DNA from 3 places in the Pseudonocardia abyssalis genome. Region 3 is predicted to be linked to each of the others. Evidence: predicted binding sites of a transcription regulator. Region 3 holds the regulator's gene; each other region holds the start of a gene.
The links. The regulator LexA, encoded in region 3, represses DNA repair genes until DNA is damaged. The targets are predictions, from matches to a motif close to CGAACACGTGTTCG.

Region 1: a site for LexA is predicted at 7,429-7,442, ahead of I4I81_RS27280 (BldC family transcriptional regulator). Genes of this name have one in related genera too.
Region 2: a site for LexA is predicted at 8,559-8,572, ahead of ruvC (crossover junction endodeoxyribonuclease RuvC). Genes of this name have one in related genera too.

What each region holds. Positions count from the first base shown of each region.
Region 1 is NZ_JADQDK010000001.1:5,547,086-5,557,414, reverse strand. It holds gene I4I81_RS27320 (hypothetical protein) at 359-955, opposite strand; gene I4I81_RS27315 (hypothetical protein) at 1,134-1,718, opposite strand; gene I4I81_RS27310 (1,4-dihydroxy-2-naphthoyl-CoA synthase) at 1,786-2,688, shown strand; gene I4I81_RS27305 (hypothetical protein) at 2,685-2,873, opposite strand; gene menE (o-succinylbenzoate--CoA ligase) at 3,027-4,148, shown strand; gene I4I81_RS27295 (DUF8814 domain-containing protein) at 4,284-5,891, shown strand; gene I4I81_RS27290 (1,4-dihydroxy-2-naphthoate polyprenyltransferase) at 6,139-7,020, shown strand; gene I4I81_RS27285 (DUF4229 domain-containing protein) at 7,082-7,357, opposite strand; gene I4I81_RS27280 (BldC family transcriptional regulator) at 7,500-7,718, shown strand; gene I4I81_RS27275 (hypothetical protein) at 7,800-8,009, shown strand; gene I4I81_RS27270 (MinD/ParA family ATP-binding protein) at 8,019-9,332, opposite strand; gene ccsB (c-type cytochrome biogenesis protein CcsB) at 9,854-10,329, opposite strand, start outside.
Region 2 is NZ_JADQDK010000001.1:1,912,574-1,922,902, reverse strand. It holds gene I4I81_RS09205 (SCO6745 family protein) at 1-115, opposite strand, end outside; gene I4I81_RS09200 (hypothetical protein) at 256-504, opposite strand; gene I4I81_RS09195 (helix-turn-helix transcriptional regulator) at 715-3,501, shown strand; gene I4I81_RS09190 (AfsR/SARP family transcriptional regulator) at 3,660-6,650, shown strand; gene I4I81_RS09185 (DUF3237 domain-containing protein) at 6,664-7,125, opposite strand; gene I4I81_RS09180 (molybdenum cofactor biosysynthesis protein) at 7,217-7,720, opposite strand; gene I4I81_RS09175 (class I SAM-dependent methyltransferase) at 7,818-8,402, opposite strand; gene ruvC (crossover junction endodeoxyribonuclease RuvC) at 8,588-9,154, shown strand; gene ruvA (Holliday junction branch migration protein RuvA) at 9,272-9,871, shown strand; gene ruvB (Holliday junction branch migration DNA helicase RuvB) at 10,049-10,329, shown strand, end outside.
Region 3 is NZ_JADQDK010000001.1:2,901,711-2,912,039, reverse strand. It holds gene I4I81_RS14125 (DUF349 domain-containing protein) at 1-786, opposite strand, end outside; gene I4I81_RS14120 (class III extradiol ring-cleavage dioxygenase family protein) at 1,379-2,068, shown strand; gene miaA (tRNA (adenosine(37)-N6)-dimethylallyltransferase MiaA) at 2,056-2,937, shown strand; gene dapF (diaminopimelate epimerase) at 2,939-3,757, shown strand; gene hflX (GTPase HflX) at 3,791-5,209, shown strand; gene I4I81_RS14100 (SdiA-regulated/phytase-like domain-containing protein) at 5,224-6,201, shown strand; gene I4I81_RS14095 (universal stress protein) at 6,464-7,309, shown strand; gene lexA (transcriptional repressor LexA) at 7,287-8,024, opposite strand; gene I4I81_RS14085 (hypothetical protein) at 8,471-8,785, shown strand; gene nrdR (transcriptional regulator NrdR) at 8,947-9,426, shown strand; gene I4I81_RS14075 (vitamin B12-dependent ribonucleotide reductase) at 9,606-10,329, shown strand, end outside.

The DNA of each region.
Region 1 (10,329 bases), 2.6 Mb from region 3:
CGGCGAGGTGCTGCGGTGTGTCAGGGCCTCCACCACCTGGCGGTCAAGCCGCTCGCCGAGGAACCGGGCGCGCTGTCGGCCACGATGTGGTCGGTCTGGGCGACTGCTGGCCCTCCCGGCGCTGCCCGCCCTGCTCGCCGACCTGCCCGACGCACCGACCGGCGCGACCGCGACGGCCGTGGCGCTCGGGATCGTGCCGTCGGCACCGGGTTGCCCGGCCTGGTCCGACCGTGTCGTGCACGACGGTCGCCCACAGCACCGTGGCGCTCCACCTGGTGCCGGCGTGGCTCGGCGAGCGGGCGACGGTGCCCGGCGGCGCACTGGCCGTCGCCGGGGTGGTGCTCGTCCGGCGGACGGGTCAGGCCGGCCGCGCCGCGTACGCCAGCGCCCCGCACCCGACGCCGATCGCGAGCACCGCCAGGCCGCCGGAGGGCCAGTAGATGTGGCCGTGCAGGAAGTTCGCCGCCCCGCCGAACAGGATCACCGCGCCGGGCAGGGCCGCCCGCCCGTCGCGGCGCACCAGCAGCACTCCGACGAGCACTGTGGCCACGAGGAACGACCAGGACCCGATCATGCCGAGGTCGTTGCCGAGCGCGCGCAGGTCGTTGGCCTCCTGGCTGCCGCCCCGGGCCTCGTCGACGAGGTACCCGGCGCCGATCCCGGCCAGCACGTCGAGCGCCGTGTAGAACGCGGCGTAGCCGTAGGCGGCGATCCGCGCGAGCCACGCCAGCACGCCCCGCTCCCCGCGCAGCAGCACCCACAGCGCCACGGCCAGCAGCGGGAACAGCGGTAGCAGGACGACGTGCAGGTTCCACCAGAGTGTGGCCGTCGACGGGGCGAGCGCACGGGGGTGGAACAGCCCGGCGACGGCGAGCACGAGCCCGGGGGCGGCGACGGCGACCACCGGCCCGACCCGGCGGCGGGTGGTCACTCCCGTGGGCGCGGTGTCCGTCACGCCCCCAGCGTCGCAGACCGCCCGTCACCCCGCCCGCAGACCGGATACACCGGATACACCGGACACACCGGACCGTCACCGCGACGGCGGGTTGCGGACGGACCCCCGGACCGGGCCCATGATCGCCGTCTCGGCGCGTGTCCGGCCGCCCACTGCCGGACACGCGCCGAACCGGTGATCATGGAGTGCCTCCGGAGGCGAGCGGCGGCGACCGCCGCACCGCCGCCATCAGCCCGGACCCGGTGGCCACCAGCAGCATCGCGAGCACGCCTACGGGGTGGAAGATGTGGCCCGTCATGAAGGGGAAGCACGCGACGGCGAGCACCGCGGCCCCCGGGAGCACCCGCACGCCGTCGCGGGGCAGCAGGGCGAGGCCGGTCAGCACCGCCGCGGCGAGCAGCATCCAGACCCCGGCGTGCCCGAGCGCGTCACCGACCCCGAACAGCCGCCCGGCGAGCTCGGGGACGCCCGCCTCGACGACGAGCCCCGCGCCGATGCCGGAGAGGACGTCGAGCGCGGTGTAGAACGTCGCGAACCCGTACGCCGCGACCCGCGCGAGCCCCGCCACCGGCCCCGTGACGCCGCGCAGCAGCGCCCACAGCGCGAGCGAGATCAGCGGGAACACCGGAACCAGGTACACGTGCACCGTCCACCAGGCCCGCGCGGTGGACGCGTCGAGGAAGCCGGGGTGGACCAGGTACCCGACCGCGGCGAGCAGCAGCCCGGGCAGGGCGACCAGCACGATCGTCAGCGGGGGTCTCATCTCGCACGATCCTGCCGGGCCGGTGGGCCTGCCGCCCGCCGCGTACGGGATCCGTAATGTGCGCGCCGTGGCCGTCTCCGAGATCTTCGACCCCTCCGCGTGGCGTCCGGTGGAGGGGTTCGACTTCGTCGACATCACCTACCACCGCGCCGTCGACACCGGTGCCGTGCGCATCGCGTTCGACCGCCCCGAGGTGCGCAATGCGTTCCGCCCCGGCACCGTCGACGAGCTGTATCGCGCTCTCGACCACGCCCGCCAGACCCCGGACGTCGGCTGCGTCCTGCTCACCGGCAACGGCCCGGCGCCGAAGGACGGCGTGTGGGCGTTCTGCTCGGGCGGCGACCAGCGCATCCGCGGCCGCACCGGCTACCAGTACGCCGATGGCGACACCTCCGACACGGTGCAGGCCGGCCGCGCGGGGCGCCTGCACATCCTGGAGTGCCAGCGGCTGATCCGGTTCATGCCGAAGGTCGTCATCGCCGTCGTCAACGGATGGGCCGCGGGTGGCGGGCATTCGCTGCACGCCGTCGCGGACCTCACGCTCGCCAGCGCGGAGCACGGCCGCTTCAAGCAGACCGACGCCGACGTCGGCAGCTTCGACGGCGGCTACGGCTCGGCCTACCTGGCCAAGCAGGTGGGTCAGAAGTTCGCCCGCGAGATCTTCTTCCTGGGCCGCGAGTACTCCGCGGCCGACGCGCACCGGATGGGTGCGGTCAACGCCGTCGTGCCGCACGCGGAGCTCGAGGCCACCGCCCTGCAGTGGGCGAAGGAGATCAACGGCAAGTCGCCCACCGCGCAGCGGATGCTCAAGTACGCGTTCAACCTCACCGACGACGGGCTGGTCGGGCAGCAGCTGTTCGCCGGCGAGGCCACGCGGCTCGCGTACATGACCGACGAGGCCGTCGAGGGCCGCGACGCGTTCCTGCAGAAGCGCGAGCCCGACTGGGCCGCGTACCCCTGGCACTACTAGGCCGCGTCCGGCACGACCCGCCGTCCCGTGCACCCGGCGGCGTACCGGATGTGGGAGGGCACGTGCCGGGCGGCGCCGCGCCGCGGGGCGGTCGTGCCGCCCGCCCGGATCGCGGCGCCCACGAGCAGGGCCAACGGCACCGACGTCGCCATCCACGTCGTCACCCCGACCGCGACCCAGCTCATGATCTCCACACCTCCCTATCGCGGGCCTGAGCTGCGGTATTTCGCGCCGACGGGGTGAGTGCACAGCACGTGTGGGTGGCGGGTTCGGCACGGTCGGTGACGCTCGGGGCCCCGGATGAACGCCGGGCGCGGCGACCGTGTGGACTCGGACCCATGCGGACGATCACGCTCGACGGCTCCCCCGACGGCGTCGACGCGCTGGTCGGGGCACTGGCGGCGGCGCTGGACGGCGGCCCCGCGGTACTCCCGTGGACCGGTGCCGCACCATTCCCGATCGAGCCGGCCCCACCGGGCACCGCGGTCGTCATCGCGACGTCCGGATCGACCGGTGAGCCCCGGCTGGTGGCACTGACCGCGGCCGCGCTGCGGGCGTCGGCCGCAGCCACGGCGGCCCGGCTCGGCGGCCCGGCCCGCTGGCTGCTCGCGCTGCCGGCCGAGCACGTCGCCGGGGTGCAGGTGATCGTGCGGGCGCTGCTGGCCGGCGCGCCGCCCGTCGTGCAGGACCTGCGCACCGGCTTCCGCCCCGACACCTTCGCCGCCGCCACCGACCGGCTGGGCCCCGGCGCGCGGCACACGAGCCTCGTCCCGACCCAGCTCCTCCGCGTCCTGGACGCCGGCGGCGACGCCCTCGACGCGCTGCGCGGCTACCGCGCGGTGCTCGTCGGCGGCGCGGCTCTGGACACGGGCCTGCGCCGCAGGGCACTCGACGCGGGCGTCGCCGTCGTCACCACCTACGGCATGAGCGAGACCGCGGGCGGTTGCGTCTACGACGGGCTGCCGCTCGACGGCGTCGGCGTCGACCTGGAACCCGACGGCCGCATCGTGCTCACCGGGCCGACCCTGGCCACCGGCTACCTCGGTGGGTCGCCGTTCGGCGGGCGGTTCCGCACCGGCGACCTCGGCCGCTGGACCGACGGTCGGCTGGAGGTGCTCGGCCGGGCCGACGACGTGATCGTCACGGGCGGGGAGAAGGTCGCGCCGGCCGCCGTCGAGCGGGTGCTGACCGCTCAGCCGGGGGTGCTCGCGGCGTGCGTGGTCGGGGTCGCCGACGCGCAGTGGGGACAGGTCGTCGCCGCCGCGGTGGTGCCCGGAGCCGACCGCCCCGACGACGACAGCCTCCGCGACGCCGTGCGCGACGCTCTCGGCCGGGCCGCGGTGCCGCGCCGGCTCGTCGACGTACCGGAGATCCCGATCCGGGGGATCGGGAAGCCCGATCGTGCGGCCGTGGCCCGGCTCGTCACGGTGACGGACCGGCCGGAGCCCCTGACCGGGTGACCGGAGGCGCCATCACATCAGGTCGCTCACTCTGCGTTGATTGACCACTACTCCCCCATCAGGTCTGCTGCGCTCTCACACGCACCATCGGTACCTGCAGTCACAGCAACAACACGGGGAGTTCTCAGCATGCGGATGAGGTTGCGCACCGCGACCCTGCTGGCCGTCGTCGGCGCACTCGCGCTCGGCACGGCCGGACCGGCCGCCGCCACCGAGCCCAGCACGGCGTCCTGGGCTCCTGATCTCGTGGCCGGGGAGACCGCGGGCGTGACCGTCGCCGACGGCACCGCGCGGCTCGACCACGCGGACACCCACCTGCTCCCCGCCGACTCCGACGGCACGCCGGTCCCGACCGGCCTCCTGACGATGCCGACGCACACCCTCGACGCCCCGACCGACCGCGTCGACGCCGCCGTCGACGGCGACCTCCCCGAGGGCAGCACCGCACTGGTCGACGTCCGCGGGCGCCGCACGTCGGGCGGCTGGACGGAGTGGGTGCCCGCCACCTCCGGCACGGCCACGCTGCCCGAGCCGACATCGGAGGTGCAGACTCGCCTGGTCCTCACCGGCGACCCGGCCGCGGAGCCGTCCGTCCGGGGCGTCACCGTCACCGCGCACCCGGCCGCGGCCCGCACCGAGGCCGTCGTCGAGTCGGCGGCGCTGAACTACCGCGTCTTCGCGACCCGCGAGGGCCTCGCGGGCGGCACCACCGCCAACGGCCACGTGATCGCCGAGCGTGACCACTTCGTCGCCCTGCCCTCCCGCCGCGCCCTCGCCCCCCGCGACTCCAGCGACTACTCCGTCAAGGTGTGCGCCCCCAACGGCCGCTGCGCGTTCGCGCCGGTCTGGGACGTGGGCCCGTGGAACACCCGCGACGACTACTGGAACCCCTCCGGCCAGCGTCAGGAGTGGCGCGACCTTCCCCAGGGCGTACCGCAGGCCCAGGCCGCACACGCCGACGGCTACAACGGTGGCCGCGACCAGTACGGCCGCACCCCCTCCAACCCGGCCGGCATCGACCTCGGCGACGGCCTGTTCTGGGACGCTCTCGGCCTGACCGACAACTCCTGGGTCACCGTCGACTACCTGTGGACCGGCTCGGTCCGCCTCTCGCTGGTGAACTCCGACGGGCCGGTCGACGTCCTCGCGGCCCCCGAGGCCGGTGCCGAGGTCGTGGGCGTCGCCGCGCAGCGCGCCGCGGTGCCGGTGGAGTGCGCCCTGTCCGCCGCGTCCGGTATCTGGCTGCGGGTCGGCACCGACCAGTACATCGAGGCGGACGAGGTGAGCGACGCCGAGGGTGTGGCCGACTGCGACACCTCCGGCCCGTCCCCCGAAACCACCCCGGCTCCCGACGCCACCGCCGACACCCCGACGGTCGCCGACGCCGACACCCCCGCCGACGCCACCCCGTCCAGCAGCACCTCCCCGTCCAGCAGCACCCCGTCCGACGCCACCCCGTCCGACGCCACCCCGTCCGACGCCACCCCGTCCGACGCCACCCCGTCCGACGCCACCCCGTCCGACGCCACCCCGTCCGACGCCACCCCGTCCGACGCCGGCCCGTCCGACGCCGGCCCGTCCGACGCCGGCCCGTCCGACGCCACCGTGTCCTCCCCGTCCGACGCCACGGACGCGACCACCGCCCCCGCCGACGACCCTGCCGCCTCCGCCCCGACGGGCGCCGCCGCTCCGGCCGGACCGACCGCCACCACCGACCCGACCGCGACCACCTCCCCCGGGTGATCGTTCCGAGCTGAGCGGCACGGTCGCCGGACCGACCACCACCCCACCTCGGAACGATCACCGACACCGCCCACCCACGGTGATCGTTCCGAGACGGGCGATGTGGCGACCGGCCCCGCCACCGCGCTCACCTCGGACCGATCACCCCTCCGCCCCGACGCCCGTCGGTGAGGCGGGCCACGTGGCGACCGGACCGATCACCACCCACCGCGGCGACCGCGGGGACCGGGCCGGATAGCGTTCCGGTGTGGCCACGTTGAACCAGTGGGTGCAGGGCGCCCGCCCGCGCACCCTGCCGACCGCCGTCTCCCCGGTCGTGGTCGGGACCGGGGCCGCGATCGGGGCCGGGACCGTCGCCCCGGGCCGGGCACTGCTGGCCCTCCTCGTGGCCGTCGCGCTGGTCATCGGGGTGAACTTCGCCAACGACTACTCCGACGGCATCCGCGGCACCGACGACGACCGGGTCGGGCCGCTGCGCCTCGTCGGGTCGAAGCTGGCGGCGGCCTCCACCGTCCGCTCCGTGGCCTTCGGCTGCTTCGTCGTCGCGGGTCTGGCGGGCCTGACGCTGGTGTCGATCTCCCGGCAGTGGTGGCTGATCGCGGTGGGGGCGCTGTGCATCGCGGGCGCCTGGTTCTACACCGGCGGCTCCCGGCCCTACGGCTACGCGGGGCTCGGCGAGGTGGCGGTGTTCGTGTTCTTCGGGCCGGTCGCCGTGCTCGGCACCGTGATCACCCAGAGCGGGCCGCCGAGCCCCCTCGCGGTGATCGGCGCGGTCGGGGTCGGGCTGCTCACGTGCGCGGTGCTCGTCGCCAACAACCTGCGCGACATCCCCACCGACGCCGTCTCCGGCAAGCGCACGCTCGCGGTCCTGCTCGGCGACACCGACACCCGCCGCCTCTACGTCGCCCTCGTCGCGGCGCCGTTCCTGCTCTCCGCACTGGCCGGCCTGCGCAGCTGGCCGATGCTGATCGCCCTGGCCGCGCTGCCGCTGGCGTTCCTGCCGGCCCGCCAGGTGCTCGCGGGGGCCGACGGGCGCGCGCTCGTCCGCGTACTCGGAGCCACCGGGGTGACGCTGCTCGGATGGTCCGTCCTCACCGGCGTCGGCGCGGCACTCAGCGGCGTGCTCTGACCCCCGGGGGCGCGCAGAGGGCGGCCCTGACGAGCGACTCCGCGCACGGGCGGCGCAGCCGCTACTCGCTCTCCCCGCGCAGCCGCGACCGCAGGGCCTCGCGTTCCACCCCGCGCCGCCGGGAGGCCTCGGCGAGGGCCGCGTCGAGCCGGGACCGCAGCCCGCGGAACAGCACCATCGACAGCGGCAGCGCGACGATCAGCCCCACGAGGACGGCGACCAGCACCGGGACGCCGGCCAGTGCGAGCAGCGCGGCGACGACGGCGACGAGCCCGAGCCGCGCGAGCGCGTAGAGCCCGATGGTGGGCAGCAGGCCCGGGGCCGGTGGTGACGTCATGCCCCGAGCCTACGACGCCGCCGAAGGGCCCGGACGATCGTCCGTTTCGTCCTTTAGGCGCCCTTTACCTCCGGACAACCGTTCGAGTACCCGGGGTCCCGAGTGTCACGATGTATCAGGACATTCCACCTGGAGGCGCACCATGGCAGCACCCACGAGCAGCGAGGAACGACTCCTCACCCCCGGCGAGGTCGCCGGCCTGTTCCGCGTCGACCCCAAGACCGTCACCCGTTGGGCATCGGCCGGTCGGATCGGCTCGATCCGCACCCCTGGCGGGCACCGTCGGTTCCGCGAGTCCGAGGTCCGCGGCCTGCTCGCCGACCTGACCAGTGAGGCGACGCTACCGCCCGCGCACGGCTGACCACCCTCCGCCGAACGCATCCGGCGGCTTCACCCCCGTCACGCCCCACCTCCGCTAACCTCGACGGCGGAGGTGGTGGCCATGCTGTTCTTCATCGCGTTCGTCGGCGCCGCGATCATCGCACTGGTGCTCTGGAAGGCGATGAGCACCGTTCGCGGTGACGCACCGCCCACCGGGGAGCCGGCCGTCCCCGGCCCGTCGCGTCCGCGCGTCAGCGGCCCGGACGACGACCCCGACTTCCTGCGCCAGCTCGACGAGCGGGTGAAGCGCCAGGACGACCCCCCGGCCTGATCCCGGGGTTCAGCCACTGCTGTGGGCCGAGGCGAACGCATCGGCCACGGCGGCGGCCAGTTCCAGCAGGGCCAGCCGCGTCTGCGGCTCCAACCTGTCCAGATCGACCTCCGCGCCCTCCTGCAGGTGCGCGTCGAAGGGGATCTGCACGACGGCCCGGCAGCGTGCCGCGAAGTGCTCGGCCACCCGGTCCAGGTCCACGCCGCCCGTCGAGCGGCTGACGCTGTTGACCACGGCCACCGCGTTGCGCACGAGGTCGCCGTGGCCGTGGGCGTCGAGCCAGTCCATCGTGGCCGACGCGCTGCGCGCCCCGTCGATCGAGCTCGACGACACGATGATCAACTGGTCGGCCACGCCGAGCACGCCGTACATCGCGGAGTGCATCAGTCCGGTGCCGCAGTCGGTGAGGACGATGTTGTAGAAGTGCTCGAGGAGGTTGACGGTGCGGCGGTAGTCGTCCTCGCTGAACGCCTCCGACACCGCCGGATCCTGCTCGCTGGCCAGCACCTCGAGCCGCGACGGGCCCTGCGAGGTGTAGGCGCGCACGTCGGTGTAGCGGCGGACGCGCTGCGCGTCGCGGAGCAGGTTGCGCACGGTGGCGCTGGTCTCCAGCGGGATCTTCTGGCTCAGCGTGCCGCGGTCGGGGTTGGCGTCGACGGCCACCACGCGGTCGCCGCGCAGCGACGCGAACGTCGCGCCGAGCGTGGCCGTCATCGTGGTCTTGCCGACGCCGCCCTTGAGGCTCAGCACCCCGATCTTGTAGCAGCCCAGCAACGGCTGGTTGACGCGCACGGTGAGCTCGCGGCGGCGCACGTCGAGCGGGCTCTCCCCCGGGTTGATCAGGCGCCCGGACAGCACGTAGACCAGCCGGCGCCACCCCGACTGCGGGGGGCGCTTGCTCGGACGCAGCAGGCGGGCCGAGGACAGGTCGGGCTGCTCGGGGTTTCGCGCGTGCTGCGCCTGCTGCGCGGCGACGGCGCCGGGGTCGGTCCACCGCGGCGCTCCGCGCGGCGGGGTGCGGGGGCCGGTGTCGGCGGCGCCGTTGCCCGTGGCGGAGGGTCCCGTGGCGGAGGGTCCCGTGGCGCCGGAGGGGTCGGGCTGGATCGGGGGGCGCGGCGGGCGCGCGGGCGGCGGTGCGGCGGCCGGGGGCCGGGACGGCACCGGGTGCGCGTCACCCGTCCCGCCTCCCGTGCGGTCGTCGACGGGAGCGGCGGCACGGCGCGGGTCCGCCCCCCGGACGTCGGCGGGCCGGGCATCGGCGGACCAGGCATCGGCGGACCGGGCTTCGGCACCGCCGCGGGCGTCGGGAAGGCTCTCGGGCATCCGGGGCTCCGGCGCGCGGGCAGCGGGAACACGGGACTCCGGTACGGGGCCAGCGGAGCGCACCTCGGTGGAACCCGCCCCGGCCTCCCGGGACCCGTCGTCACCCCCACGCCCCTCGGCACCGGTGGGCGGACGCGTCGCCGCCGCCCGCCCCCGCTCCGCCCATGCCGCGACGTCGTCGTGCCCGGCCAGCTCGTCGAGCCGGTGGGCCGGTGGTGCGGGGCGCAGGGGCAGCGAGGAGTCACCCGCGAGCTCGTCGTCGGCCGTGGTCCCGGGTTCCGGCTCCTGCACCGGCGCCACGTACGGGCGGGTCTTGCGAGGTGGGGCCGCGGCGCCCCACTGCTCGCGCACATAACGACCGACCGAGCCGTCGGCGTAGTCCCCGTCGCCCTCGGAATCACGCTCCGTCATCAACGCTTCCCGTCGAACCCGTCGTACCGACCGCTTGACCCTGCCACGGACGCCGACGGTAGTCGCGTCGCCGCCCGTGGTCGAGGCGCGTACGGGTGGCCCTGACGCGATCAGCCCAGGCCGGCGTAGGAGTGCAGGCCGGCGACCACCATGTTGATGAAGAACAGGTTGAACAGCACGGTGGCGAACCCGGCCACGTTGATCCAGGCCGCGCGGGCCGCGCGCCAGCCGGCGGTGGCCCGGGCGTGCAGGTAGGCCGCGTAGACCACCCAGGAGACGAACGCGACGGTCTCCTTCGGGTCCCAGCCCCAGAACCGGCCCCACGCCGCCTCGGCCCAGATCGCCCCGGCGATGACGGCGAACGTGAACAGCGGGAACGCGATGATCGTGACGCGGTAGGCGAGCCGGTCGAGGACGTCGGACGACGGGAGCCGGTCGGTCAGCCACCCCGCCCCGCGCACCAGGAACAGGATGCTCGCGACACCGGGCACCAGCAGCAGGCCCGACGAGATCGTGATCGTCGTGACGTGGATGACCAACCAGTACGACTGCAGCGCGGGCACGACCGGCGCGGCCTGGGCGTACA
Region 2 (10,329 bases), 990 kb from region 3:
GCTCGATCGCGTCGCGCAGCAGCCGGGCGGGGGTGCGGTGCGCGGTGGCGGGACAGGGCGGCCGGGGTGCGCCGGGCGGGGTGAAGAACAGCCCGCGCATGGTCTGGTAGTCCACGGATGCTCCGGTGGTCGTGGTGTGCGGAGGGTCGCCGGCCCGGGATGCGGGCCGGGGCGACGGTCGCCGGTGGGCAGCCCGGTCCGACGGCGGGCACGCCGTCGGACCGGGCCGATCGTGGGGTGCAACCGGCCGCAGGGCTACGGGTTCCGGCGCGGCGGCTGGTCGCAGTTCGCGTAGCCCGCGTTGTCGACGACCTGCAGGTGCGCACCGGCCGCGACGACCCGCCCGAAGTCGGGGACCTGGGTGGCGGCGACCCGGATGGCGCTGCCTGCGCAGTCGTGGTCGGCGGAATCGCCTGCCGCGACCGCCGGGCCGGCCGACAGCACCGCTGCGGCCCCGGCGATGGTGGCGACGACGAGCAGGCGCCGGACGGTGCGGGTGGTCATGATCGCTCCCGGTTGTCGGTGGGGGTCGAAGCATCGGCCCAGCCGGTTGCGGCACGGTTGCGCCACACAGCGGGCGGGGGTGGAGAGCCTGCGGCGCTGGTCCGGACCCGGCCCCGAAACGTCCGGTGGCGCCGGTACGAACCTAGGAGGGGAGCGGCGTCGTCGTCGTCGGCACGAGTCCCTGAGAAACACCCCGAGAAGGTGATCCGGATGCCCGAGCTGCTGGAACGTGACCACGAGACCGGTTGCGTGCGGCGGCTGGTCGACGCGGCGGCCTCCTCGGCCGGGGGACTGCTGGTCATCGAGGGGGACGCGGGCATCGGGAAGACCGGTCTCGTCCGGGCGGCGGCCACCCTGGCCGCCGAGCGGGACGTCCGGGTGCTCGGGGCCCGGGGCGCGGAGCTCGAGCAGGATCTGGCCTTCGGGATGGTGCGCGAGCTGCTGGGAGCGGCGGCGTCCGAGCCGGGAACGGCACTCGAGGGTGCGGCCACCCTCGCCGGACCGGTGCTGGGCCCGGTGTCGGCGGCCGGTCCGGGCGGCCAGGACCTCTTCGGGATCCTGCACGGTCTGTACTGGCTGGTGGCCGACCTCGCCGCCGTGCGTCCGTTGCTGCTGGTCGTCGACGACGCGCACTGGTGCGACGTCCCGTCCCTGAGGTTCCTGGCGTACCTCGCGCGGCGGCTCGACGGGGTGGCGGTCGGGTTGCTGGTCGCCACCCGGCCGACCGCGGTCGGGGGCAGGCAGGACCTGCTCGGCGTGCTGGCCGCCGAACCGGGGGCGGTCATGGTGCGACCCCGACCCCTCACTGCGGACGGGGTCCGCCGCCTCGTCACGGCCGCGCTCGGCCCGCCCGACCCGGCGTTCTGCGCGGCGTGTCGCACCACCACCGGGGGCAACCCGTTCCTGCTCGGCGAGCTGCTGGCGGAGCTCGCCGCGGCCGGGGTGACGCCCCGGGCGGCCGACGTCGACCGGGTCGCGGCCGTGGTGCCCCGCGGGGTGCTGCGCGCCGTGCACACCCGGTTGGCCGCCCTGCCCGGGCCGGCCGTGGCCCTCGCCGCGGCCGCGGCGGTGCTGGGTGACGGTGCCGATCCGGGGCGTGCGGCGCGCCTGGCCGGGATCCCGGACGCCGAGGTCGTCGCGGCGGCCGACGCACTCGTCGCCGCGCGGCTCGTCGAACGGGACACGGCCCTGACGTTCCTGCACCCGCTCCTGCGCTCCGCGGTGGCCTCCACGCTGGGGCCCGCCCGGCTGGCCGCGACCCACCGGCGGGCGGCGACGGTCCTGGCCGCCGACGGCGAGCACGGGGACGCACTCGTGCCGCACCTGCTCGCCGCACCGCCCGCGGGCGACCCGTGGATCGTCGACGCCCTGCGCGCGGCCGCGAGGCGGGCGACGGCCCGGGGTGCCCCGGAGACGGCGGCCCGCTACCTGATCCGCGCCCTCGCCGAACCGGTGACCCCGGCCGACCGCCACGGCGTGCTGCTCGCACTCGGCCAGGCCGAGATGCAGGCGGGTTCCGCCGCCGCGGCCACGCACCTGGCCGAGGCCGTCGAGGACGCACCCGACGGCGTCGCCCGGGCCCGCTCGAGCCTCCTCCTGGCGCGCGTGCTCGCCCACAGCGGCCGGTTCCCGGAGGCGGTGCAGGTGTGCGAGCGGGCCGTCGAGGCACTCGGGGAGGCCGACGCCGACCTCACCACGGAGCTGACCGTCGAGCTGCTGACGGCGGCGACCCAGCACGGGTCGACCCGTCCCGTCGCCCTGCGGTGGCACGCCGCACGCGCCGCCGACCCGGAGCCGACGACCCGCGCCGCCTGCATGCTCCTGGCCAACCTGGCCCTGGAGGAGGTCGTGCGGAACGGCTCACGGGAGCGGGCACTCCGGCTCGCCGAGCTGTCGCTCGGCGGGCGGCACCTGCTCGACCCGGCGGCGATGATGTCGCTGCCGAGCGCGCTGATCAGCCTGACGCTCGCCGGGCGCGCCGGGCGGGCCGTCCAGGTGTGGGACGAGGCGATCGCGCTGCACCGGCTGCGCGGAGACGTGCGTGGGTTCGCGCTCGCGTCGGCCTTCCGGGGGTACGCGTCCCACTACTGCGGCGATCTCGACGCCACGATCGCCGACACCCGCTGCGCCCTCGACCTGGTGCGCGCCGAGGCCGGGCCGACGGTGACCGAGGGCTTCGCCGTGGCCTGGCTCGTCTACGCGCTGATCGACACCGGGGACCACGCCGGCGCCGACGCCGAACTGGCCGCGCGGGCGTCGCTGTTCGAGTCCGGGCCGTGGTCGACCACGAACTACCTGTTCAGCGCCCGCGGACGCCTGCGGGTCGCACAGGGCCGCCACGACGAGGCGGTGGCGGACCTGGAGCAGTGCGGCCGGCGCGCGGCCTCCATCGACGCGGACGGTCCCGTGATGTTCCGCTGGCGGCCGCACCTGGCGCTGGCCCTGTTCGGCCGCGGCGAGGGCGACCGCGCGTCGGTCGTGGCGAAGGACGCCGTGGACAGCGCGAGGGGGTGGGGTGCACCGTTGCCGCTCGCGGAGTCGCTGCGCGTCGCGGGCCTGGTCACCGCGGGCCCGGAGGGCGTCGCGCTGCTGCGGCAGGCCGTCGACGTCGCGACGGACACCCCGCTGGAACGGGCGCGGGCGCTCACCGCACTGGGCGCGGCGCTGCGGCGGTCCGGGCGGCGGGTCGAGGCGCGCGTGCCACTGCGCGCGGGGTTGGATCTCGCCCTCGCGCGGGGGGCGGGGGCGGTCGCCGACCTCGCCCACGAGGAGCTCGTGGCCGCGGGCGGGCGCCCGCGCCGGCTGCGGGCGACCGGTGTCGACGCGCTCACCGCCACCGAGCGACGGGTGGCGACGATGGTGGCGGGCGGCCTCACCAACCGGGCCGTGGCCCAGGCCCTGTTCGTCTCCGAGAAGACGGTGGAGACCCATCTCGGCCACACCGACCGCAAGCTGGGCGTCACCTCACGCACGCAGCTCGGCGCCGCCCTCGGCTAGCTCCGGCTCGGCCGGGCCGACGCGCAGCCCGCCGCCGGTGGCCGCGCCCCGCCCCGCCGCGCCCCGCCCCGCCGCGCGCCGGTCCGCGACGCGGGCCGGCCCTCGACCTGCGCCCGCACGTCGGGCACGATCGCGGCCGTGGTGGAGGGGGTGACCCGGTGTCCGACGTCGAGGTCCGGGTGCTCGGTCCGCTGGAGGTGTGGGTCGACGGGTGTGCGGTACGGATCGGCAGCCGCAAGCAGCGCCTGCTGCTGGCCGCCCTCGCGGTACAGGACAACCGGCCGGTCGGCACCGACGCGCTGACCGAGCTGCTGTGGGCCGCGGGCGAGGTGCCACCGAGCGTCCGGGTGACGCTGCGCAGTCTGGTCTCCCGGCTGCGCAGCGCGCTCGGGCCCGCCGGGGACCGCCTCGCCCCCCGCGGCGGCGGGTACGTCCTCACGGTCGACCCGGCCGCGATCGACGCGGTCCGGTTCGAGCGCGGGCTGGCGCGGGGTCGCGAGCAGCTCGCCGCCGGACACGCCGCCGCCGCGGTCGGCACGCTGCGCGACGCCCTCGCGCTGTGGCGGGGACCCGCCCACGCCGAGCTCGACGGGCACGGGTTCGCCCGCGCCCCCGCACACCGCCTGGAGGAGGCGCGGGCCTCGGCGGTGGAGGACCTCGTCGACGCCGAGCTCCGCGCCGGGCTGACCGCGGACGCGCTGGACCGGGCCGAGGGGCAGGTGCTCGCGCACCCGCTGCGCGAGCGGGCCTGGGGCCAGCTGATGCTGGCGCGCTACCGCTGCGGCCGGCAGGCCGACGCGCTGGCCGCCTACCGGACGGTGCACGCGCTGCTCCGCGACGAGCTGGCCGTCGCACCGACCCCGGCGCTGGTGGAGCTGCAGGCGCGGATCCTGCGGCAGGACCCGCTGCTGGCCGCGGACGGCGGTCCGGGTCCCGCCGACCACGCCGCGGTCCCGGACCTGCCGACGGCGCCGACCCCGCTGGTCGGCCGGTCGGCCGTGCTGGCGGAGCTGGCCGGGCTGCTGGCCGGGACCCGGCTGCTCACGCTGACCGGCGTGGCGGGAGTCGGGAAGACCCGGGTGGCGTTGCAGCTCGCCACCGACGCCGCACCCGCCCACGACGGAGGCGTCCGGCTCGTCGAGCTGGCCCCGCTCGACCGGGCGGCGGGCGACGGGACCGTGCTCGGCGAGGTCGCGACAGCGCTCGGCGTCGCCACCGCGGGCGCCGGCACGCCCGCGGCGATCGTGCAGCGCATCGCCGGCCGACTCGGTGACCGGCCCCTGCTGCTGGTGGTCGACAACTGCGAGCACGTCGTCGGCGCCGTCGCCCGCGCCGTCGAGGCGCTGCGCCGGCGCTGTCCCCGGCTCACGGTCCTCGCCACCAGCCGTGAGCCGCTGGGGCTGGCCGGGGAGGTGACCAGGGTCGTCCCGCCGCTGTCGCTGCCGGCGCCGGACGCGGTGGCGGTGGCGGACCTCGCGGGCTCCGACGCCGCCGTGCTGTTCCGGCAGCGGGCCCGCGCGGCGGCCGCCGACTTCGAGCTCGACGCGGGCACCGCCGCCGCGGTGGCCCGCATCTGCCGTCGCCTCGACGGCATCCCGCTCGCGTTGGAGCTCGCCGCGGCGCGGATGCGCGTGTTGTCCGCCGAGCAGGTCGCGGCCCGGCTCGACGACCGGTTCACCCTGCTCACCGCGGGGCACCGGACCGCATCGCCGCGGCAGCGGACGCTGCGGGGCGCGATCGAGTGGAGCCACGACCTCCTCAGCGTCGACGAGCAGGTCGTGCTGCGCAGGCTGGCGGTGTTCGCCGCGGGTTTCGACCTCGACGCGGCCGCGGCGGTCGCCGGCGACGGCGGGGACGCGGGCCGGGTCGCGGAGCTGGTCTCGCGGCTCGTGGACAAGTCGGTCGTGAGCACCCGGCGCCGCCGCGGCGAGGTCCGCTTCGTGCTGCTGGAGACCGTGCGCGGCTTCGCCGCCGAGCGGCTGTCCGACGCGGGGGAGGTCGGGTCGGTCCGGGCCCGGCACCGTGCGCACTACGTCGGATCGGCCCGCGAGCAGCGCCGGGTGTGGGGGGCCGGCTGGGACTCCGCGCTGTGGCACCGCCGGGTCGCCGCCGAGGAGGAGAACTTCCGCGCCGCCGTCGCCTCGGCGCTGGCCGACGGCGACCACGACGGCGCCCTGTTGCTGCTCAGCGGGCTGTGGGTGCACTGGGCGTGGGCCGCGGGACGCGCCGAGGCGGTGGGCTGGCTCCAGGCCGTGGTGGACGGCCCGGGTACCGACGCCGTCGCGCGGTGCGAGTGCGTGGTCGGTCTGGCGGTGCTGCTGCGGTGGTGGGAGGTCGGTGACCCGGAACGGTCGGTGCGGTTGTTCGTCCGGGCCGCGGAGCTGGCCGAGGAGGCCGACGACGACGCCTGCCGGTTCTGGGTCCGCTACTTCCACGCGGAGTTCCGGATGCTGCGGGGCGACCGGGACGGGGCCCGGGCCGGCTATCTCGACGCGCTGCGCTGGGCCGTGCCGCGCAGCAGCGCGGGGTGGTGCAGCTACAGCTTCGGATGGCTCGCGATGGGAGCGGGCGACGCCGCGGCGGCCCGGGCCGAGTTCGCCCGGGCGGTCGATCTGTCCGGGGACGACGACCTGGTGCGCCCGCACGCCCTCGCCGCGCTCGCGCCGCTGCTCGCCGGGGCCGACCCTGCGGAGGCCTCGGCCGTGGCGGGGCGGGCTCTGGCGTCGGCCCGGGACTTCCCGCTGCCCGGTGTGCACGTGATGGCCCTCGTGCGCGCGGCGCAGACCTACGTCCTGTGCGGGGAGGACGACATCGCGCGCGACGTCGTCGCCGAGCTACTCGACCTCCAGCACCGCCTCGGCAACCTGCAGTTCCGGGCCGAGACCTTCGAGGTGGTCTCGGTGCTGGCCGCCCGGTCCGGTGACCACCGGGTGGCGGCCCGGCTCCTCGGTGCGGGCGGCGCGGTCCGCGCCGCCCGCACCGAGGACGACGCAGGCGTGCGGGTGCTCGGTGACGTCGTGGCCGCGACCCGCCGCAGCATGCTCGCCGGGCTCGGCCCCGAGGCCTACGGGCGGGAGGCCGCGGCGGGAGCCGCGGTCCCCGTACCGGACCTGGTCGCGGAGGTGCGTGCGGCCCGGCTGCGGCGCTGACCGGCCCCAGGAGCTACCCGACGCGGAACACCCGGTAGTCGATGCACGGGCCGGGCAGGATCCGCGCCTCGGCGACGAACAGGACCCGGTTGACCCATGCGTACCGCTCGTCACCGGTCTCGAGGCGGGGTGTGGTGACGAAGTACTGCCCGCCGAAGTCGGTCGGGACGGCACCACCCGCGAAGACGGCCAGGACCGCAGGAGTCAGCTCGACGAGACCGTGCAGCTGGATGTAGACGCAGGCGCCGTCGGCCGTGAGCACGGTGTTGCGGACGTCGAGCCGCCCGTAGCCGTCCTGGCCCAGCAGGAGCCAGTCGCCGCCTGCCGACGGGGCGATCGTCCCGGTGAGGCGGTCGCCGACGACCTTCCCGCCGGACCCGGCGGCGATCATCCGGTGGCCGTACGGGCCGGTCCCGACGTCGGCGACCCCGCCCACGTCGACGTGGTAATCGAACTCGTGGATCAGTGTGGGCACGGTGCACCTCTCGGCGGCGGGAGTCACGGACTCCGGCAGGGTCGCCCCACGAGGTTGCGCGTCGGTTGCGCGGGCGTGAGCGGCCTCCGGATCAGCCATGGCCCAGGACGGCCGGGCCGAGGCCCAGCACGCCGTCGGTGAGCGGTTCGCAGCGCATCCCGCCCCGGTGGCGCAGGGCGCGGAAGGCCCCGGGCGCCAGCACGACGTCCATCCAGGCGCACGGGTTCGCCGGACGGTGGGCGCGGAAGCGGACCGGGCCGTCGCCGGAGTCGAGCGAGAACTCGGAACCGCGCGGCAGGTCGTCGACGGCGAAGCCTCGCAGGACGATCGTGCGGCGGGTCCGCAGCGGGTCCGGCACCGCGGCCAGGTCCAGCTCCGCGGCCATGTGCTCCAGCGACTCGACGGCGAGCACGGTGACCGACGCGGTGCGGTGCGCCGGATGGCCGAAGTAGCGGTCGCCGACGACCCCGAGCCCGGCGCGGACCTCGATGCGGTCGTGGGCGCCGCCGTCCGGGTCGGGGAGGGGGCCGTCGCCGGGACGTCCGGAGTAGGCGTGGACGGGCGAGGTGTGCAGCGCGACGATCTCCACGTGCATTCCCCCGAGCGTACGGAACGACCCCGCCGGATCCTCGTCGCCGGTGGGTCGGGATCGGGCAGCAGCACGATGGTGCGGCTGTGCAGCCGCACCGAGATCAGGTCGTGCCCGGCCGGGGCCGGCGGGCGACCAGCACCCGGGCCGGGGGCAGGTTCGCCCACACCGGGCGGCTGAGGGAGACCTCGGCGAACCGGGCCCGCACGGCGTGCTCCTGGCGGCGGGCCGGTGGCATCCAGGTCGTCGGCAGCAGCGTGACCTGGGTGAACGTGCCGGTCGGGGTCAGTGCGGCGGCGGCCAGGTCGGCGATCGGGGCGTGCCAGGCGATCCAGGGCAGCAGGCTGGACACGGCGTCGACGCGGTCGATCCCGTGCTCGCGCAGCACCCCGGGGAGCCGCCCGGCGTCGGCGCAGACGACGGTGACGCCGGGGTGGCGAGCGGCGAGGCGCCGCGCCAGCTCCGGGTTCAGCTCGACGGCGACGTGGCGGCCGCGGCCGCCGAGCCGGGCGACGAGGGCGTCGGTGACGCGGCCGGTCCCCGCCCCCAGCTCCACGACCGTCGGGTCGTCGCCGAGGTCCAGCGGGGCGAGCATCGCCGCGACCAGCGCGTCGGAGCTGGCGGTGACGGTGGCGACGCGGGTGGGGGCGCGGAGGAACTCGCGGAACAGGACGTGGCGGTCGGACACGGACCGGACCGTAGGGGGCGCGGGTGAACGGCCGGTGACCCAGTGCGTGCCCGGGGTGAGGTCGTCGCGGTCGGGACGGGTGTCGGGCAGGACCAGACCGGCGCGCTCCGGCGTGCCCCCGCGGTCCCGGGCCGGGGCGCCGGTAGCCTCCGTCGTCGAACAGGTGTTCGCGGAGGGGGAACCAGGTGCGGGTGCTCGGAGTCGACCCGGGGCTGACGCGGTGCGGCCTCGGGGTCGTCGACGGCGCGTCCGGGCGTACGGTGCGCGCCGTCGCCGTCGACGTGGTGCGGACCGCGCCGGACCTGCCGCTGGAGCAGCGCCTGCTCGCCGTCGGCGCCGAGGTGGAGCGGTGGATCGAGCGCCACCGGCCCGACGTCGTCGCGATCGAGCGGGTGTTCAGCCAGCACAACGTGCGCACGGTGATGGGCACCGCGCAGGCCAGTGGGGTGGTGGCTCTGCTCGCCGCCCGGGCCGGGCTGCCGGTCGCGTTCCACACGCCGAGCGAGGTGAAGGCGGCCGTCACGGGGGAGGGCCGCGCGGGCAAGGAACAGGTGACGATCATGGTCACCAAGGTGCTGGGGCTGGCGCAGGCCCCGCGCCCCGCCGACGCCGCCGACGCACTGGCCCTGGCGATCTGCCACTGCTGGCGCGCCCCGATGATGGAGCGGATGGCGCAGGCCAAGGTGCGGTCCGACGAGCTGGCGAAGGCGCACCGCGCCCGTCTCGCGGCGGCGGCGCGGGCGGCGAGGTAGCCGGCTCGCACGGAGGGTCGGGGGCTCGCACACGGGACCGGACCTGTGTGCGACCCGCGGACGGTGTGTGCGAGCCTGCGGGCCAGTGACCAGCAAGCGACCAGGAGGGATGTCACCGTGATCTCGTCGGTGCGGGGTGAGGTGCTGGAGATCGCGCTCGACCACGCCGTCGTCGAGGTCGGCGGGGTGGGGCTCGCGGTGGTCGCCGCCCCCAACACGCTGGCCGGGCTGCGCCGCGGTGAGCAGGCGCGCCTGTCGACGGTGCTGGTGGTGCGCGAGGACTCGCTGACGCTGTTCGGGTTCGCCGACGCCGACCAGCGGGAGCTGTTCGGGCTGCTGCAGTCCGTCGCGGGCATCGGGCCGCGGCTCGCACTGGCCACGCTCGCCGTCCTCACCCCCGACGACGTCGTCCGCGCCCTGCTCGACGGCGACACCAAGGTGCTGACGCGGGTGCCCGGCATCGGCCCGAAGGTCGCGCAGCGGATGGTGCTGGAGCTCAAGGACAAGGTCGTGGCCACCGCCGCCGCGCCGGCTGCGACGCTGCCCACGCCCGTCACCGGCACCCGTCGTGACGAGGTCGTGGAGGCACTGGTCGGGCTGGGTTTCACCCCGAAGACCGCGGAGACCGCGGTGGACGCCGCGCTGGCCCGCGACGCCGACGCCGACGCCGCGACGCTGCTGCGTGCGGCGCTCGGCAGCCTGGGCCGGTCCCGGTGAGCACATCCCCCGTGAGCACGACATCGGCGAGCGCGTCCTGCGGGAGCACGTCTCCGGTGAGCACCTCGCAGACCCCGCGGTCGCCGCGCAGAGCGCCGGCGGTCGGTGCGAGGCCCGCAGGTCTGCGGGGTCGGCCGGACCGGTGCGTAGCGGTGCGCGGAGCAGGGGGCGGCGGCCGTGGGTGAGCTGAGCGCCGCCGCCGAGCCCGAGGACGTCGAGGTCGACGCCTCCCTGCGCCCCCGCAACCTCACCGAGTTCATCGGGCAGCCCCGCGTGCGCGAGCAGCTGGAGCTGGTGCTGCAGGGCGCGCAGGGCCGGGGGACCCCGCCCGACCACATCCTGTTGTCCGGGCCTCCCGGGCTGGGCAAGACGAGCCTCGCGCTGATCGTCGCCGAGGAGCTGGGGGCCGCGGTGCGCCTCACCTCGGGCCCGGCGCTGGAGCGGGCGGGTGACCTCGC
Region 3 (10,329 bases):
GTCGGCGAAGTGCGAGCCGCGGCGCCGGTTGAACGCCTCGCGGGCCTTGGAGAAGCGCTTCCACAGCTGCTCGTCGGTCTTGCGGTCGATGCCGCGGATGGTGCGCCACTCGTCGAGGATCACGGTGAAGCGGTCGCCCGCCTGCTTCCACTGCGTGGCCTCGGCGGCGAGCACCTCGGCCTCGGCCGCGAGCTCCTCCTTGCGGGCGACGGAGGCGGCGCGCTGGGCGTCGCGGGCGGAGCGGGCCGCGCCCACGCCCTGCTCGGCGAGCGCCACCACCTCGTCGAGACGGGCGGCGAGCCCCGGCACGTCACCGACGACCGACGCCTCGTCCAGCCCGCCGCGCAGACCGCGGGCGGCGGTGAGGGTCTGCTTGGGGTCGCCGCCACCGGCCGTCAGGCGCGCGGCGAGCAGTTCGACCTCGGTGAGCAGGTCGTCGAAGCGGCGGGCGAAGTGCGCGAGCCCCTCGGCGGGCGCGCCGGCCTGCCAGGACCCGACGACCCGCTCGGCGTCGCCGGTGCGCAGGTAGATGGTGCCCTCGTCGTCGACGCGACCCCAGCGGGACGGGTCGGTGCTCGCCGCGGTGACGGGCGAGGGCTGCGCGACCGGCGCGGGCCGGGTCGGCGGTGCGTCCGACTCCGCCGGCGCCGCGACGGCGGCGGGCCGGGCGGCCGGGCGGGCCGCGGCGGGCGGCGGGCCGGGCCGCGGGGCCGGTCGGGGAGGCCCGGGCCGGGCTGCCGGCGGGGCGGGAGCGGACGGAGCCGGGACGACCGGTGGGCTCGCCACCGCGGCGGCGGAACCGACCTCGACGGGGGCGGCGGCCTCGGTGGGCGACGCGCCCGTGTCCGGGGTTGCGGCGGCGGCGTCCCCGGGGGGAGCTGCCGCCTCCTCGGCCGCGTCGGCGGGCGCAGGAACGTCGGCGGGCGCAGGAACGTCGGCGGGCGCAGCGACATCGGTGGAGGCGGCGCCGTCGGCGGGGGCGGCCTCGTCGGCGGTGGGAGGCGTCGGGGTGTCGGCGGCGGGCGGGGGTGCCGGGACCGCGGCGGCGTCGGTCGGGCCGGGGCCGGCGTGGGCGGGGGACCCTCCGTGCGGGTCGGCCGCGCCCTCCCGGTTCGGGGGCGGGATCGTCCCGGTGGCCTGGTCCTCCGTCGTGTGCTGCTCCGACACCGTGTCCTCCTGTAGTCCGGCCCACCGCGGACGGTGGGCGCCCCGCCGTGGCGGGGCCGTGCACAGCGGCCGAGGCCGGTCGTGTGACCGGCGGCCGTCCGGCGATTCAAACAGCTCAGCGGGCCCACGGGAACCGCCCGGCCGGGCGGCGCCGCCAGCGGCCGTTCCCGGTCGGCGAGGAGCCGGGCCCTACTCTCGGTTCGTGCTGTCCATGGTCGTCGTGCTCCCGCAACCACCGCTGCTCGTGCCGGAGCTCGCGGGCGGCGCCGCCGGGGAGACCGCCGACCTGCGCGACGCCTGCCGCGCGGCGGCCGCCCGGCTCGGTGCCGTGACGTCGACGTGGGTCGCCGTCGGGTCCGACGCGGGCGGGCGGCGGACCGTCGACCCGGACACCCGCGGCTCGTTCGTCGGGTTCGGGGCCGACGTCGTCGTGGCGCTCGATCCCGCCTCCACCGCGCCCGTCGACCCCGACCTCCCGGTCCCGCTGCTGGTCGCAGGCTGGGCCGCGGCCGGGACGGGGGCGCGGGTGCGGGGCGAGCTGGTGGCCCCCGACGCCCCGACGGCGCAGTGCCTGGCACTCGGCGCCGAGCTGGCGACGGAGCCGGTGGGCCTCCTCGTCGTCGGCGACGGCTCGGCGAAGCACACGCTCAAGGCCCCCGGCCACCTCGACGAGCGGTCCGGGCCCTTCGACGACGCCGTCGCCGCCGCACTGCGCGACGCCGACCACGCCGCCCTCGCCGCGCTGGACCCCGCACTCGGCGACGACCTGTGGTCGGCCGGGCGCGCACCCTGGCAGGTGCTGGCGGGTGCCGCGGCCGGGCGGAACTGGACGGGTGAGCTGCTCTACTCCGGCGCGCCGTACGGCGTCGGCTACCACGTGGCGGTCTGGTGCCCCGCCTGATCGCCGTCGTCGGCCCGACCGCGACGGGCAAGTCGGCGCTGGGTCTGGCGCTGGCGCGGCACCTCGACGGCGAGATCGTCAACGCCGATGCGATGGCGCTGTACCGCGGGCTCGACATCGGCACCGCGAAGCCGACGCCCGCCGAGCGCACCGCGGTGCCCCACCACCTCCTCGACGTCCTCGACGTCACCGAGACCGCGTCCGTCGCCGCCTACCAGCGCGACGCCCGTGCGGCGATCGAGGCGCTGCTCGCCGCGGGCCGCACCCCGGTGCTGGTGGGCGGGTCGGGGCTCTACGTGCAGTCCGTCGTCGACGAGCTCGAGTTCCCCGGCACCGACCCGGCCCTGCGCGCGGAGCTGGAGACCGAGCTCGCCGCGCACGGCCCCGCCGCGCTGCACGCGCGGCTCGCGGCGGTCGACCCGGCCGCGGCCGACGTCGTGCTCCCCGGCAACGGGCGCCGGATCGTGCGGGCGCTGGAGGTCATCGCGCTCACGGGGAAGCCGTTCCCCGCCCGGCTGCCCGACGCGGCCGTGCCCCGCTACGACGCTCGACTGCTCGGCGTCGACCGTCCGACCGACGAGCTCGACGTCCGCGTCGCCCGCCGGGTCGCCCGGATGTTCGCCGCCGGGATCGTGGAGGAGGCCCGGGGCCTGGTGCGCCTGCGCGACGGGCTCACCGCGTCGCGCGCACTGGGCTACCAACAGATCCTCGCGGGCGGGGAGATGACGACCGCGGCCGCCGACACCGTCCGCGCGACGCGCCGGTTCGTCCGCCGCCAGCGGTCGTGGTTCCGGCGCGACCGCCGGGTGCACTGGCTCGACGCCGCCGCACCGGATCTCCTCGACCGCGCACTGGCGCTATCGTCGTGACGTGCAGTTCAGCAAGGGTCACGGCACCGAGAACGACTTCGTGGTGCTCCCCGATCCCGATGGTGCCCTCGACCTGACGCCTGCCCGCGTCGCCGCGCTGTGCGACCGCCGCCGCGGCCTCGGGGCCGACGGTGTGCTGCGCGTCGTCCGCTGGGCCGCACTCGGTGACGGACCGGAGCCCGAGCCGGGCGTCGAATGGTTCATGGACTACCGCAACGCCGACGGCAGCCTCGCCGAGATGTGTGGCAACGGAGTACGCGTCTACGCCCGCTACCTCGTGCACCGCGGCTGGCTCGCCGACGGCGTCGACCTGGCGCTGGGCACCCGCGGCGGCGTCCGCACCGTGCGGATCGACGGCGACGAGGTGTCGGTCGACATGGGTCGCGCCGAGGTCGGGGAGGCCAGCACCGCGAGCGTCGACGGGGAGGCCTTCGCGGGCGTCGCGGTCGACGTCGGCAACCCGCACCTGGCGTGCGTCACCGACGTCGCGATCGACCAGCTCGACCTCACCCGCCCGCCCGGCCACGACCCGTCGCTGTTCCCGCACGGGGTCAATGTCGAGTTCGTGACGCCGGTGGTCGGCGACGAGGTGAGGATGCGCGTGCACGAGCGCGGCGTGGGGGAGACCCGCTCGTGCGGCACCGGGACCGTCGCCGCCGTCGTGGCGGCGTTGCGGCACGCCGGGCGCGACACCGGCACCGTCGGCGTCTCGACACCCGGCGGGCGGCTGCGCGTCACCGTCACCGACTCCACGACGATCCTGCACGGGCCCGCCGTGCTGGTCGCGCACGGTGACCTGGACGCGGAATCACTCGACTAGAACCGGCGTTGTCGTGGGAGCATGACTCACACGATGACTGAACCAGTCCTGTCCCGTTCCAACGCCACCGGCGACTACGAGCTCGAGGAACGCTCCTCGCTCCGCCGCGTCGTCGGGCTGTCCACCGAGCTCACCGACATCACCGAGGTCGAGTACCGCAAGCTCCGCCTGGAGCGCGTGGTGCTCGTCGGGGTGTGGACCGAGGGCACCTCCGAGCAGGCCCGCGGCTCCATGGAGGAGCTCGCCCGCCTCGCCGAGACCGCCGGCTCCCAGGTGATGGACGCGCTCATCCAGCGGCGCCCCAAGCCCGACCCCGCCACCTACATCGGCTCCGGCAAGGTCGAGGAGCTGCTGGGGGTCGTGCAGTCGACCGGCGCCGACACCGTCATCTGCGACGGCGAGCTCTCGCCCGGTCAGCTGCGGCAGCTGGAGGAGAAGCTCAAGGTCAAGGTCGTCGACCGCACCGCGCTGATCCTCGACATCTTCGCCCAGCACGCCCGCAGCCGGGACGGCAAGGCGCAGGTCGAGCTCGCGCAGCTGTCCTACCTGCTCCCGCGCCTGCGCGGCTGGGGCGAGGCGCTGTCGCGGCAGGTCGGTGGTCGCGCCGCGGGCGGAGTCGGCATCGGTGGCCGCGGCCCCGGTGAGACGAAGATCGAGCTCGACCGGCGGCGCATCCGCGACCGCATGTCCAAGCTGCGCCGCGAGATCGGCGCCATGAAGCAGATCCGCGAGACCCAGCGCGGGTCGCGGCGGCGCAACGAGATCCCGGGCGTCGCGATCGTCGGCTACACCAACGCGGGCAAGTCGAGCCTGCTCAACGCGCTGACCGGCGCGGGCGTGCTCGTCGAGGACGCGCTGTTCGCGACCCTCGACCCGACGACCCGCCGCTCGTCCACCTCCGACGGCCGGACGTACACGCTCACCGACACCGTCGGCTTCGTGCGGCACCTGCCCCACCAGCTGGTCGAGGCGTTCCGGTCCACGCTGGAGGAGACGGCGGGGGCCGACCTGCTCGTGCACGTCGTCGACGCCTCCGACGCGATCCCGGAGGACCAGATCAAGGCGGTCCGCGAGGTGCTCGTCGAGATCGGGGAGAAGCAGCAGGGCACGATGCCGCGCGAGCTGCTGGTCGTCAACAAGACCGACGCGGCCGGTGACCTGCAGCTGGCCCGGCTGCGCCACCTGCTGCCCGACGCCGTGTTCGTCTCGGCGAAGCGCGGCGACGGCATCGACAAGCTCGAGGCCCGCATCGCCGAGCTGCTGCCGCGCCCGGAGGTCGACGTGGAGCTGCTGATGCCCTACGTCGAGGGCTCGCTGGTCGCCCGCGTGCACGCCGAGGGGGAGGTGCTGGCGGAGGAGCACACGCCCGACGGCACGCGGATGCACGCGCGGGTCGGCGCCGAGCTGGCCACGGCGGTGCTGCCGTATGTGCTGGTGGAGGGCTCGCACTGATCCGCCTGCTCCTGGTGGCGGCCCTCGCGGTCGCGGCCCCACCCGCGCCCGAGGTCCGCTGCACGGTCACCGACGACCGGCTCGCGGAGCTGTCCGGGATGGTCGTCGCCGACGGTGAGGTGTGGGCGATGTCCGACGGCGGCCGCAGCGTGCAGGTGCACCGCCTGGATCCTGGAGGATCGGGCGGGGGCTGCGAGATCGTCGACACCCGCACCGCCGACGTCGACCCGTTCGACGCCGAGGACCTCGCGCTGGGGCCCGACGGGGAGTTCTGGGTGGCCGACACCGGCGACAACGAGCGCTCGCGCGAGACCGTCGCCGCGATCGTGCTGCCCGTGCGCGGGGAGGCCCGGCTGCACCGCTTCGCCTACCCCGACGGCCCGCACGACGCCGAGGCGATGCTCGTCGACGCCGACGGGGTGCCGTTCGTGATCACCAAGGAGGTCGGGACGCCCGCCGGGGTGTACCGGCCCACCTCGGCTCCCGAGGGCAGGGGGCCGTTCCCGCTGGAGCGCGTGGCGCAGGTGTCGCTGCCCGTCTCCGACACCGAGGGCGGGCCGGTCGGCGGGATCGGGTCGCGCACCGTCACGGGGGCCGCGATGTCGACCGACGGGCGGGTCGTCGCGCTGCGCACGTACACCGACGCCTGGCTGTTCCCCGTCGTCGACGGCGACATCGCGACCGCGCTGCAGGGCGAGCCCGCGCGGGTGCCGCTGGCCGGGGAGCCGCAGGGCGAGGCCGTGACGTTCGAGGCCGACGGCACGCTGCTCTCGGCCTCGGAGACCCGCGGCGGGGTGCCGGGGGAGCTGCGCGCGGTGCCCGGGGCCGCCGCACTGGCCGCGCAGCCGTTCACCCCGCCCGCAGACACCCCCGCGGAACCCGTGGCCGAGCCCGCACCCGAGTGGCTGCCCGCCCTGATCGGCGGCGGGGTGGCCGTGGGCCTGCTGGTGCTGCTCGCCGCGGCGCTCTCCTGGCGGGCCCGGCGCCGCTGAGCCGGTGATGGCGCCCGGCGGGGGGGCTGTGGGAGCGGACGGATGCCGCCGGATCCTCTGTCGGGGCCGGTGATCGCTGCTGGCTGCACGCTGCCGCCCCCGGTGGGGTCGGTGATCGGGTTCGGCCGCACGTACCGGCCCTCGCGGGGGCCATGGTGTGCGGTGTGCCGCGATCACGGGCGGGCGGCGGGCGACGTTTCCCGGACGTAACCGGCGCGGCCCCCTGCGCGGTTACGGTGATCGTGGCCGAAGGAGGCGCGCGGTGCCGATCGTCACCGGTTACGAGGACACGCCGGGCGGGCACGACGCGCTCGTCCTGGGTGCGCAGCTGACCCGGCTCACCGGGCTGAGTGCGGTGGTGGCCACGGTCTACCCGACCGACGCACGGGGTCTCGCGGTGGTCGCCCGCGACCCGCGGTGGCGGGAGAAGGCGCGCAAGGTCGCGGCGGCCCGGTTCCAGCAGGCGCGCCGGCTCATCGGCGACGGCTGGGGCGACGACGAGCCGGAGTTCGTGGCCCTCACACCCGGCTCCGTGGCCGACGTCCTCGCCGACCACGCCGACGACGTGGGGGCCGCCGTCCTCGTGGTGGGGTCGACCGGTCACGGCCTGCTCGGCCGCCTCGCCCCCGGCCGCACGGTGCAGCGGCTGCTGCCGCTCGCGCGCTGCCCGGTGGCGATCGCGCCGCGCGGCTACCGGCACCTCGGCACCGGCATCATGACCGTGGTGACCGTCGCCTACGACGGCAGCGCGGAGGCCGACCGGGCGGTGACCGTGGCCGTGCACCTCGCCGGCCGGACCGGAGCCGCGGTACGGGTCGTGACCGTCGCGGAGGACGCCGACGCCGTGCCGGCCGCCCAGGCGCTCGCGCACAAGGGCATCGCGTCGCTGCCGGTGGAGGTCGACGCCATCAGCGACGTCGTCATCGGCCCGGTGGCGGCCACGCTCGCCGCCCTGCCGGACCGCACGGACGTGCTGGTGGTGGGCTCCCGCGGCTACCGCTTCATGCAGCGGCTGCTGCTGGGCGGGGTGGCGGGGGTGCTGGTGCGCACCGCCCGCTATCCGGTGATCGTGGTGCCCGCGGGCGTCAGAGCCGCCGCAGGACCGTGACGACGCGCCCGAGCACCGTGGCGTCGTCACCGGGGATCGGGTCGTAGGCCGCGTTGGCCGGCATCAGCCACACGTGCCCGTCGCGCCGGGTGAACGTCTTGACCGTGGCCTCGCCGTCGATCATCGCCGCGACGATCTCGCCGTTCTCGGCGACGGGCTGCTGGCGTACGACCACCCAGTCGCCGTCGGTGATGGCCTTCTCGACCATCGAGTCGCCCCGCACCTTCAGCAGGAACAGGGTGCCCTCGCCGACGATCTCGCGCGGCAGCGGGAACACGCTCTCCACCGCCTGCTCGGCCAGGATCGGTCCACCGGCGGCGATCGTGCCGAGCAGCGGCACGAAGGCAGGCGTGGGCCGCTCGACGACCCCGGTGTCCGACGACGCCGCGTCGGGCTGCTCGTCGGGCGGGCGGACGTCGACCGCGCGGGTGCGGTTGGGGTCGCGCCGCAGGTAGCCCTTGCGCTCGAGGGTGCGCAGCTGGTGGTGCACCGACGAGGTGGACGTGAGGCCGACGGCGTCGCCGATCTCGCGGACGCTCGGCGGGTAGCCGTGGCGCTCCACCCAGTCGCGGATGACCTCCAGCACCTTGCGTTGCCGGGGAGTGAGGCCGACGGGGGCGCTCGCGGGGTCGGGGAACGTGCTCACCCGGGCGGTCGGCCCGGGGCGTACTCCCTCGTCGTCGCCACCCGTCGGGCCGGGCTCGTCCCGTGCCATGTCCTCGTGCCTCCTCGTCGGTACTGCTCGTCGGTACTGCTCGTCGGTACTGCTCGTCGGTACTGCTCGTCGGTACTGCTCATCGGTACTGCTCGTCGGTGCTGCTGATCGGGACCGGGCGGGCGATCCGTGCGGACCGGGCCCGTGTGTCGTGGACCCGACCGTAGCCCCGATTCCGGTTCTCGCCAAACACATGTTCGAACGACACGCCCCGTTCTCTCGATTCTGTCGGTGGTCGGTGGTACACATCGCTCAGCGATCGTTCGAACATGTGTTCCCGTTCGAACGGCCGGAGTGCGGGAACGGGTCCGAGCGAAGGGTGGAGTCCGATGCACGATCAGATCGAGGACGGAATGCGGTACGGCGGCACGGCACTGCGACCGCCCCGTCCCGCCCGGGAGCTCCCGAGGCGCGGGCGGGCCCACGGGCCGCGGCCGGTGCGGCCCGTGCAGCCGCTCCGTGCCGTGCGGCCGGCGCAGCCCGCCCGGCCGGCCGGCGGGTCGGCGGGGGAGCGGGCGCACCGCGGCGAGCGGGTGCTGCTGCGCACCGTCCCGGTGCTGCCCGCGAAGGTCCTGCGGCGCCGGCGGGTGGCCGCCGCCGTCGGCACGGCGCTCCTCACGGCCGCGATCGTCGTCCTGCTGGGGTTGCTGGCCGACGTCGCCGCGGCGGCCCGGCACTCCGGTGCGCCGGACGTGAGCAGCACCTCGCGCACGCCGGTGGTGACGTCGCCCGTGCAGGTGGCGGGGGTCCTCGGGGGCTGACGCTTCGCGTGCGGGTCGGCGGTGCGGTGCGCCTGCGTGCCCGTTCGGACGACGCGACGCCACCGATAGGGCCTCCCGGCTTTTCCTGCCCCCACATGTTGTGGTTACATGGGCGTCGTTAGCCCAGGGATGGGGTTCCGGTTCGTCGGAGGGGGTTGTCCGTGCGCTGCCCGTTCTGCCGCCACTCCGACTGCCGGGTCATCGATTCCCGCGAGGTCGACGACGGGGTCGCCACCCGCCGCCGGCGCTCCTGCGCCTCCTGCGGGCGCCGGTTCACCACCGTCGAGGAAGCGGTGTTGGCCGTCGTCAAGCGCAGCGGGGTCACGGAGCCGTTCAGCCGCGACAAGGTCGTCAGCGGTGTCCGCCGGGCCTGTCAGGGCCGGCCCGTCGACGAGGACGCGCTGGCGCAGCTCGCGCACCGCGTCGAGGAGGCCGTCCGCGCGGGCGGCACCGCCGAGATCCCCAGCCACGAGGTCGGCCTGGCGATCCTCGGCCCGCTCCGCGACCTCGACGAGGTCGCCTACCTCCGGTTCGCGAGCGTCTACCGGTCCTTCTCCTCGATCGAGGACTTCGAGAAGGAGATCGCCGACCTGCGCGACACACCCGCGCGCGACACACCCGCCCGCGCCGCGCCCGTCTGACCAGTCCCACCGATCGGCGGCCCGGTCCGGCCGCCCGACGCACCACCGCGCCGTCACCGCACCCGACACCGTTGAATCGGACGTCGCGCACTCCCGTCATCACCGCCATCACCGCACCAGTCGTACTTGGCGCGCCCCCAGGACCCCGGTCCGTCGTGCGCGCAGGAGAGGGAACACCCATGACCGAGACCGTCGGCACCGCGTCCGGACGCGGGAAGAAGGCACCCCGGGCCACCCGGCCCGCTGCGGGCCTCACGATCGAGCGGATCCACACCACCGCCGGCGTGCACCCCTACGACGAGGTCACCTGGGAACGCCGCGACGTCGTCATGACGAACTGGCGCGACGGCACGATCAACTTCGAGCAGCGCGGCGTCGAGTTCCCGAGCACCTGGTCGGTCAACGCCACCAACATCGTCACCAGCAAGTACTTCCGCGGCGCGGTCGGGGCGGTGGAGCGCGAGTCGAGCCTGCGTCAGCTGATCGACCGCGTGGTCGGGGTCTACCACCGCTCGGGCCTGGACAACGGCTACTTCGCCACCGACGCCGATGCCGAGGTGTTCGCCCACGAGCTCACCTGGATGCTGCTGCACCAGGTGTTCAGCTTCAACTCCCCGGTCTGGTTCAACGTCGGCACGACCTCGCCGCAGCAGGTCAGCGCGTGCTTCATCCTCGCCGTCGACGACACGATGGAGTCGATCCTCAACTGGTACCGCGAGGAGGGGCTGATCTTCAAGGGCGGCTCCGGCGCGGGCCTGAACCTCTCCCGGATCCGGAGCTCGAAGGAGCTGCTCTCCTCGGGCGGCACCGCCTCCGGGCCGGTCTCGTTCATGCGCGGCGCCGACGCCAGCGCGGGCACCATCAAGTCCGGCGGGGCCACGCGCCGCGCGGCGAAGATGGTCG